One region of the Superficieibacter sp. BNK-5 genome, then DNA from elsewhere that is predicted to be linked to it. Evidence: predicted binding sites of a transcription regulator. Region 1 holds the regulator's gene; each other region holds the start of a gene.
What was found. Region 1 encodes CRP, which controls carbon source genes, mostly activating them, when cyclic AMP is high. Its sites were predicted from a motif close to ATGTGANNNNNNTCACAT; they were not measured.
Positions count from the first base shown of each region.

Region 2: the regulator CRP is predicted to act here: its motif matches at 1,069-1,086, upstream of deoC (deoxyribose-phosphate aldolase).
Region 3: the regulator CRP is predicted to act here: its motif matches at 1,648-1,665, upstream of uxuA (mannonate dehydratase).

Region 1 covers NZ_CP179893.1:1,826,804-1,830,073, forward strand. Annotated here, with positions in the region: gene ACMGGS_RS08690 (YccS/YhfK family putative transporter) at 1-1,537, opposite strand, end outside; gene crp (cAMP-activated global transcriptional regulator CRP) at 1,582-2,214, opposite strand; gene ACMGGS_RS08700 (OsmC family protein) at 2,522-2,926, shown strand; gene ACMGGS_RS08705 (phosphoribulokinase) at 3,123-3,270, opposite strand, start outside.
Region 2 covers NZ_CP179893.1:1,114,646-1,117,915, reverse strand. Annotated here, with positions in the region: gene ilvC (ketol-acid reductoisomerase) at 1-976, shown strand, start outside; gene deoC (deoxyribose-phosphate aldolase) at 1,197-1,868, shown strand; gene ACMGGS_RS05390 (aldose 1-epimerase family protein) at 2,237-3,270, opposite strand, start outside.
Region 3 covers NZ_CP179893.1:4,498,491-4,501,760, reverse strand. Annotated here, with positions in the region: gene ACMGGS_RS21590 (CobW family GTP-binding protein) at 1-30, opposite strand, end outside; gene ACMGGS_RS21585 (mannitol dehydrogenase family protein) at 89-1,555, opposite strand; gene uxuA (mannonate dehydratase) at 1,762-2,952, shown strand; gene yeiP (elongation factor P-like protein YeiP) at 3,219-3,270, opposite strand, start outside.

The DNA of each region.
Region 1 (3,270 bases):
GCAGGCCGCTTTGCCACTGTGGCCACAGCCAGACCATCCCCCCGAAGGCGATCAGGCAGCCCAGCGCGGTGTCGATCATCCGCGGCAAAATAAACTGTTCGCCGTTAAGGTTGATAAGCTGGAGGGTATATACGGCGGTGACGGTAAAACCAATCATCGCCCAGCCGTAATTTTTCCGCAGGATCAAATAGCTGATAATCGTAATGCCCAGCATCGCGCACAGCGTAAAACCATCCGGCACCTTAAAGTGCAGGGTCGCGCCCGCAATCACCAGCCCGACCAGCGTGCCCAGCGTCCGGTGCAGGATCCGCACCCGCGTCGCACCATAGCCGTTTTGCGTCACGAACATAATGGTCATTAAGATCCAGTAAGGCTTGGGCAGGTGCAGCACGCTTCCTGCCAGGCTGGCGATGCTGAGCATCACGCTGAGGCGGGCCGACGTGCGCAGCGCGGGAGACTTCAGTGATAAATAGTTTTTGAGTGCCGACCACAAGGGCAGACGACGCTGGCGGTCAGCCATCAAATCGCGCGGATAAAGCGGACGCAGCGTTTTCAGCACGCGGGCGATGCGGCTGAAATGCCATGCGCAAAACTGGCCGACGGGATTATCCGGATTCTGCCGGGCGATCTTCTCCAGCGCGCCAATCTGCTTCTCCATGTTGAAGCGCCCGGAATAGTGGTGATAGAGAATATCGTCGGCCATCACGCGCAGGCGAGCGGCCACGGTTTGCGCATTCCAGCGGATCACCGCTTCCGCGTGGCTTTGCTCCACCAGCTTTTGCACCTCTTCCGGCTGGTGGAGGCTGACGGAGATATGCTCCTGCAAATCCAGCGCCATCTGGAACATCCAGCGCAGCCGTTTGTAATTGTGATGTTTCTTTTCCGACAGCATATACAACTGCTGATAGCACTGGGTGATGAGATCCACCGTCTTTTGCTGACGCGCCAGCAGTGGCGGCAGCGCTTTTTCCGGATCGGCGTGCTGGGTCAGCAGGCTGTATTTGGCCTCGCAGTAGTCCGCCAGCTGACGGTAAAGCAGGCTTAGCGATTCGCGCAACGGCTGTTCGCGCCATAGCCAGAACCAGAACCAGTTGAAAAGGCCATACCAGAGCGTGCCTGTGGCATACAAGAGCATCGGCTCCCATACCGGCACTGAACCGGCCAGGCTGAGAGTAAATATAGCGGCAATTAACGAAGCGGGAAGCAGGCGTGCGTGGAGAGGGCTGATTTCTGCCGTAACGCCGAGTATCAGTGCCAACGCGGTCAGGACCAGCGGTAGCGGCGCATCTTGTGCCAGGAGGATCTGTACGGCCAGGCTACTGCCGGCAAACAGCGAACCGCCAATAATAAGACGTTTAAAAAACCGCTTATGCGGCGTATCAAGACCGGCAATATTGCAGCAGGCGGGAACCAGGGAAAATAACAGACCGTACTGGAGCTGGCCGATAATCAGACCTGTAGCCACGGGCAAACACAACACCAGCGTTTGACGTAGTGCGTAGTTCACTTCCGGGTGATAGATAAGCCTGCGCCACATAGAAGTTTATCGGCGCATTGCAGTGAATGCGCCGGGTGTCGAGCTTAGCGAGTGCCGTAAACGACGATAGTTTTACCGTGCGCGGAGATCAGACTCTGATCTTCCAGCATTTTCAGGATGCGGCCTACCGTTTCACGAGAGCAACCGACGATCTGGCCGATCTCCTGGCGGGTGATTTTGATCTGCATACCGTCCGGGTGGGTCATAGCGTCCGGCTGTTTAGCCAGGTTAAGCAGCGTCTGCGCGATACGACCGGTGACGTCGAGGAAGGCAAGGTTGCCCACTTTTTCAGACGTCACTTGCAAGCGACGCGCCATCTGTGCGGAAAGACGCATCAGGATATCCGGATTCACCTGGATCAACTGACGGAATTTTTTATAGGAAATTTCCGCGACTTCACAGGCGGTTTTTGCACGCACCCAGGCGCTACGTTCCTGGCCCTCTTCGAACAGGCCCAGTTCACCGATAAAATCGCCCTGGTTGAGGTAAGAAAGGATCATCTCTTTCCCTTCCTCATCTTTAATCAGCACTGCCACGGAGCCTTTGACGATGTAATACAGCGTCTCCGCCTTTTCACCCTGGTGAATCAGCGTGCTCTTCGATGGGTACTTATGAATGTGGCAATGAGACAAGAACCATTCGAGAGTCGGGTCTGTTTGTGGTTTGCCAAGCACCATGCGCGGTTATCCTCTGTTATAAGCTATCTCCGGCGGCTAAACGACGTTGCCTCCGGGGTTGCAATCGTTTTCTTCCCTCGGGCGGGAAGCTGACTGTCGGTATGCTCCGCAGCCGTTAATCTGATGTCCTTTGCATCTATGTATGCGCAAAGTCAATATATCACTGTAGCATCCCGTCTGTTTTAGCATAGCTTTTGCCGCCTGTCTCCTGGTGTCTCGCTTCAGCATGACGCAGGTCGCCTTCCGTTGCGAGAATTGTTATGTACGCGTAATCTGTGAAGAAAATGGCGACACTGGAGTGGATGTTATGCAAGCGCGAGTGAAATGGGTAGAGGGGTTAACGTTTCTGGGTGAGTCGGCCTCCGGGCACCAGATTTTGATGGATGGTAACTCCGGTGATAAAGCGCCCAGCCCGATGGAGATGGTGCTGATGGCCGCAGGAGGATGCAGCGCGATTGATGTGGTGTCGATCCTGCAAAAAGGGCGTCAGGCGGTGACAAACTGCGAGGTGAAACTGACGTCTGAACGCCGTGAAGAAGCCCCGCGTTTATTTACCCATATCAATTTGCACTTTATCGTTACCGGCAATGACCTGAAAGATGCGGCGGTAGCCCGGGCAGTCGATCTCTCTGCGGAGAAATATTGTTCAGTGGCGTTGATGCTGGGTAAAGCGGTGAATATTACCCATTCGTATGAGGTGGTTGCAGGGTAGGGTTAACGTCCACCTTGTTATTATGTTGCCCGCGTTTGCGGTATAGCGCGGGCAGCCGCATCGTTGTTATGCCGGGTGGCGGCTTCGCCTTACCCGGCCTACGAAAACCATCAATATCAACACTTTAATCGCAATCCACAGGCCCGCGCAAGCGCAGCGCCGCCGGGCAAAGGGCACGCCGCCAGCCACTCTTTCGCTATTCTATTTTTTTGCCTTCCATCAGCCGTTGCACCAGCGGCAGCATAATCAGTTCCATCGCCAGCCCCATTTTCCCGCCGGGCACCACTAATGTATTGATGTGGGAAATAAACGATCCCTGAAGCATCGCCAGCAGCCACGGGAAA
Region 2 (3,270 bases), 710 kb from region 1:
CGGTTTCGGCGTGCCGACACTGATTGCCGTTCACCCGGAAAACGATCCGAAAGGCGAAGGCATGGCGATTGCCAAAGCCTGGGCTGCGGCGACCGGTGGTCATCGCGCGGGCGTACTGGAGTCTTCTTTCGTTGCGGAAGTGAAATCTGACCTGATGGGCGAGCAGACCATTCTGTGTGGCATGTTGCAGGCCGGTTCGCTGCTGTGCTTCGACAAGCTGGTGGAAGAAGGTACTGACCCGGCCTATGCCGAAAAACTGATTCAGTTCGGCTGGGAAACCATCACCGAAGCGCTGAAGCAGGGCGGTATCACGCTGATGATGGACCGCCTGTCCAACCCGGCAAAAGTCCGTGCTTATGCACTGTCTGAACAGCTTAAAGGGATCATGGCACCGCTGTTCCAGAAACATATGGACGACATCATCTCCGGTGAGTTCTCTTCCGGCATGATGGCCGACTGGGCCAACGATGATAAGAAACTGCTGACCTGGCGCGAAGAGACTGGCAAAACCGCTTTCGAAACCGCGCCACAGTTTGAAGGCAAAATTAGCGAGCAGGAATACTTCGATAAAGGCGTCCTGATGATCGCGATGGTGAAAGCCGGTGTTGAACTGGCGTTCGAAACCATGGTCGATTCCGGCATCATCGAAGAGTCCGCTTACTACGAATCCCTGCACGAGCTGCCGCTGATCGCGAATACTATCGCCCGTAAGCGTCTGTACGAAATGAACGTGGTCATCTCCGATACCGCTGAGTACGGTAATTACCTGTTCTCTTACGCTTGTGTGCCGCTGCTGAAATCGTTCATGACTGAGATTCAGCCGGGCGATCTGGGTAAAGCTGCCGAAGGCACTGCGGTCGATAACGCCCAGTTGCGTGATGTTAACGAAGCCGTGCGTAACCATCCGATTGAAGAAGTGGGTAAAAAACTGCGCGGCTATATGACCGATATGAAACGTATCGCTGTCGCTGGCTAACGCTTCCCTTCTCTCTTCCCGAACCTGAACTGCTTCTCCGGCAGTTCAGGTTTTTTATTGCCTGAATGCTGTAATTGTTATTTGCTGTTGTTTTATGATCCTTATCACATGAGATCGCTATCAATATTTACTAATCGACACAAAACGATAATATGTGGCTGTGATTTATCCTCTGACAGCCCGACAGCAAGGCTGCTAAACATCATAACGGGAGAGAGAAATGAAATTAACCAAACAGTCACTGGCAAAGATGATCGACCAGACGCTGCTGAAGCCTTTTGCCTGTGAGCAGGACTTTAAGCAACTGTGCGAAAAGAGCAAACATTACGGCTTTAAAATGGTGGCGATCAATCCGGCGGTCGTAAAAACCTGCCTGAAGTATCTCGAAGGAAGCGAGGTTCTGGCCGGAGCGGCAATTGGTTTCCCGCTGGGCCAAAACACGATTGAAACCAAAGCGTTTGAAACGGAAGACGCCATCGCCAACGGTTCCGGCGAGATTGATTATGTGATTAACATCGGCGAGCTAAAAAACAAAAATTACGCCTACATCAAAAAAGAGATGGAGACGATCGTCGGCATTTGTAAGAAGCATCAGGTGACGTCGAAAGTCATCTTCGAAAACTGCTATCTGACTGATGAAGAGAAAGTGAAGCTGTGTGAAATCGCGCTCGAAGTGCGTCCTGATTTTATCAAAACCTCTACCGGCTTTGGCACCGGCGGCGCGACGCTGGCAGACGTTAAGCTGATGAAAAGCATCGTTAAAGATCAGATTAAAGTGAAAGCGTCCGGCGGCATTCGCGATTTAAAATTTGCTCAGGAACTGATTGACGCTGGCGTGGAGCGTATCGGCACCAGCTGCGGCGTAGAAATTGTTGACGCGCTGGCCGGGTAAACTTCAGGCGTTAATGTTTATTAAAGGGGGAGTGGTTTCCCCCTTTGGTGCGTTTCAACCTGAGAATTATTTCAGCAGGTCAATCAGCCGTAACAGAGCCAGTAATAACTCCAGCACGGCGATGAGCACAATCAGCTTCTGCGTCAGCGTGTCCATCCGCTCTCCTTATGAAAGGAGCGCAACCCTTGCACTTTACCCTTACACTGCCTGTCGGTGCAGGTTCACAATTTGCTAAATTGAAGTATCACGCATCGCTGCTCTAACCACTATCCGTGGTCTGAGGGCGAAAAATAAAAAACCCTGCCTCACCAGCAGGGTTTTTTATTGTCTGCGATTGGCTTACAGAAAAGTCATATCACTGGTATTTACTACTCCTGCGCCATCGGCGTCTCTTCGACTTTCACCGGCGTGCTGCCCTGAATTCCCTGAACGGTTTTTTCCACCTCGGCCACCTGGTCGCTGTTATGCAACAGGGTATAAGTGAGATCAAACTGGGTACTTGCTCCTGGCTGAAGCTGCTTCACGCGTTTCTGTTCCCGCTCGATGGTAACCGGATAGGCGTAACTGGTGCCCGGTTCGATACCAGTCACGTAGCCGTATTTATCGGTATCGGTATTTTTCCATAACGTCAGCACCGGAAGCTGTCGCGTATCAAACTGGATAGCCGCGCCCTTATTGCCAGCTTTATTCACCACTGCCGCCAGCGAATGATGATCGCTGTCAGATAACGGTTTGATGTTAAATACCATCTCATCAAAACCTTTCGTCTGCCCGTGGTAGGTCTGCCACGCTTTCACGCCGCCTTTTGCATAGTCATTAAAAGGACCAATACTCTCTATCGGTGCGAGGAAGCGCGCGCCCTCTTCGAGAATCGGCTTGCCAAAGTTGCTGTGGTAGATAATTTGATAATCGTGCGTATAGTCGGCGTGGTTGGTGAGGACGTCATGCAGGCTGAAGCTGTTGCTGCCGGGGACGTAGCGCAGTTCGGTCATGGTTTGCAGGTCAGCTTTTTTGAATGTGCTCTCTTTAATCAAACCACGAACGCGGATTTCATAAGGTGCGGTATCACTGACTTCCACTTCCACCCGCGAGGCGGGTGTATTGCCCGCCTTGCCGTGAAGCGTGTAGATCTGGCCGTCGGCGGTAACCGGGTGGCCGGTCCATTCATAGCCGCAGCGCACCATCATTTCGTTGAAGCCTTCCAGCCAGCCCAATCCGTTACGGCTCTCCAGATTAATGTATGCCGGGTTCACCACCTCTTTCACCGGTGAGTCCCAGCCCATGCGCACGCCAAAACCTTCGACGTGTAGCAGGTCCATGCCACGGGTAGGGCTAAGCGCAATGGTCAGGCCGTCTTTACTGCTGATGGTCAGCACTTTGCTGCCTTCCTGCTTACCGCCGT
Region 3 (3,270 bases), 2.2 Mb from region 1:
AAAACCAGTGATGAGATTAGTTTTGGTCACGTAAGCTCCGTACACTATAACAACTTTGTTACAGCTTACCTTAAAGCGCCTCGCGACGTTAATCGTTCAGTGTGTCAATCACCGCCTGACGGGCGCCTTTCTCGCATAACCGCTGCCAGGCTTGCTGAACGGCATCAACGAATTCTGCGTTTTCCGGCAGGTCGTTGGCGAAAATTTCTTTCAGAGTCAGCAGAGCGTTGACGCGCTGTGATTCGTCACTGCTGTCGACCCGCGAGCGGATTTTGTCAGCCAGCGGATCGCGCACATCAATGGCATTTCCCGCATCATCCTTCCCGCTGACATAGCGCATCCATCCCGCGATACCCAGCGCCAGTAGCGGCCAGGCATCCCGGCGCTGCAAGTGAATGCGTATGCTCTCCAGCATGCGTTGCGGTAGTTTCTGGCTGCTGTCCATCGCAATCTGCCAGGTGCGGTGTTTCAGCGCGGGATTCGCAAAACGTTCGATCAGGCTCTCCGCATAGGCGTTAAGATCAACGCCGGTAATCTTCAGAGTGGGAGCCTGCTCGTCAGACATCAGACGGCGGGCGGCCTGACGAAATGGCGCATCCTGCATGCAGTCGCTGATATGCTGATGTCCCGCCAGATAACCCAGACAGGCGAGAAAGGTATGGCTACCGTTCAGCATCCGCAGTTTCATCTGTTCCCACGGCATCACGTCTTCCACCATTTGTACGCCCGCGATTTCCCACTCGGGGCGACCTGCGACAAAATTATCTTCAATGACCCACTGAATAAACGGCTCACAGCTAATAGCACAGGGATCGAACACGCCCAGGTGTTCAGCAATCTCATTCAGCGATTCCTCGGTGGCAGCCGGCACGATGCGGTCCACCATTGTGGCGGGGAAGGTGACGTGCTGCTCAATCCAGACCGCCAGCGCCGCATCCCGTTTAGCGGCCATGTCGAGAACCGCCTTTTTCACTATGTGACCATTATCGGGAATATTATCGCAGGAAAGCACGGTAAACGGCGCAAGCCCGCGTTCACGGCGGCGCGACAGCGCTTCCACCAGAATACCCGGCGCAGAGTGCGGTTCAGTGGGATGTTGCAGATCGTGAATAATGCGCGGTTGGCTTTCATCAAGGCGACCAGTGGCCGGATCGATGCAGTAACCTTTTTCGGTGATGGTCAGTGACACAATCGCCACCTGCGGCTCGCAAAATTTCTCAATAATGGCGGACAGCGAATCCAGCTTTGCATTCAGACATTCGTTAACGGCACCAACGATAATCGCCTCATTACTCTGTGCGCCTTTTTCCAGAACGGTGTAAAGATGATCCTGCTGGCGAAGCTGGCTCATCAGTACATCACCGCTGAACAGGCTGATCTCACATATTCCCCAGTCGCCGCCTTTTGTGTTCAGCACCCGATGGGTCAGCAGGGCCTGATGCGCGCGATGGAATGCGCCAAAACCAAAATGCACAATGCGAGTACGCAATTGCTGTCTGTCATAATGTGGCTGCTGTACAGCATCTGGCAGCGGGGTGGAGGCTATAGTCTTCATTATTGGCACACTCAGTTAACTAAAGATTAACAAATGCTATTGTAAAGTTATATGACAGCAAAATGAATTGGTGTGCCTGATAAATCCGGGGAATGTGAGCTGGATCAATCAATGATGGCGCGTAAATTGACGGTCACAGGGAAACATGTATGGTAGTCATCATTCGTATAGGTTTAATTGGTATAACAACTTGAGAGGGTGAGGCGATGGAGCAAACCTGGCGTTGGTATGGGCCGAACGATCCGGTCTCTTTGGATGATGTGCGTCAGGCTGGCGCAACGGGCGTGGTCACTGCATTACACCACATTCCTAACGGTCAGGTCTGGCCGGTAGATGAAATTAAACAGCGTCAGGCGCTGCTGGCAGAAAAAGGGTTAACCTGGTCGGTGGTCGAGAGCATTCCGGTGCATGAAGAGATCAAAACTCATTCCGGCCAGTACGACACCTGGATTGCCAATTATCAGCAGAGTATCCGTAATCTGGCCGCCTGCGGTATTGATACCGTGTGCTACAACTTTATGCCTATTCTGGACTGGACGCGTACCGATCTTGAATACACGCTGCCGGACGGCTCCAAAGCGCTGCGGTTTGATCACATCGCGTTTGCCGCCTTTGAACTGCATATTCTTAAACGTGACGGTGCTAAAGCTGATTATAGCGAGCAGGAACAGCAGCAGGCGCAGGCGTATTTTAATGCCATGAGCGCGGACGATATTGAAAAGCTGACGCGCAATATTATCGCCGGGCTGCCGGGCGCAGAAGAGGGCTACACCCTGGATCAGTTCCGTGCGCGGCTGGCAGAGTACGATCATATCGATAAAGCGCAGCTGCGTGAGAATATGGCATATTTCCTGCGAGCGATTGTCGCTGTGGCTGATGAAGTGGGTGTCCGCCTGGCCGTGCATCCTGACGATCCGCCGCGTCCCATCCTCGGGCTGCCGCGCATTGTCTCCACCATTGAAGATATGCAGTGGCTGAAAGAGACGGTTGACAGCATCAATAACGGTTTCACCATGTGTACCGGTTCTTACGGCGTGCGCGCCGACAACGATCTGGTGCGGATGGTGGAAACCTTTGGCGATCGCATCCACTTTACCCATCTGCGCTCCACCTGTCGGGAAGAAAATCCCAAAACGTTCCATGAAGGGGCGCATTTGCAGGGCGACGTGGATATGGTGGCAGTGGTGAAAGCGGTGCTGACCGAAGAGCTGCGGCGCAAAAAAGCAGGGGACCTGCGTCCGATTCCGTTCCGTCCTGACCACGGCCATCAGATGCTTGACGATCTGCGTAAGAAGACCAACCCGGGTTATTCCGCTATTGGTCGTTTGAAGGGGATGGCTGAAGTGCGCGGCGTTGAGCTGGCGCTAAAACAGACATTGTTCCCTGAACTGCTGTAAGCCATAAAAACGCGATAACGGCAGGGGCCGTTATCGCGTTATGTCGCGAAGTTGTATTGCCGGGTGGCGCTGCGCTTACCCAGCCTACAAAATCACCAATGGTTGCTACCGTAATCAACGATCTGCCACGATACCGTAGGCCCGTGCAAGCGAAGCGCCGCCGGGCAACGTGGCACGGTGTCTGCGCCTGACGAGTCGCATTGCCGGGTGGCGGCTTCGCCTTACCCAGCCTGGAAATTGCAAACCCACCGGCTCCGTTAAATTGCTTAGTCAGCGCGACCCATATAGCGGCACTCTTCGATATGGATGCGGATTTTC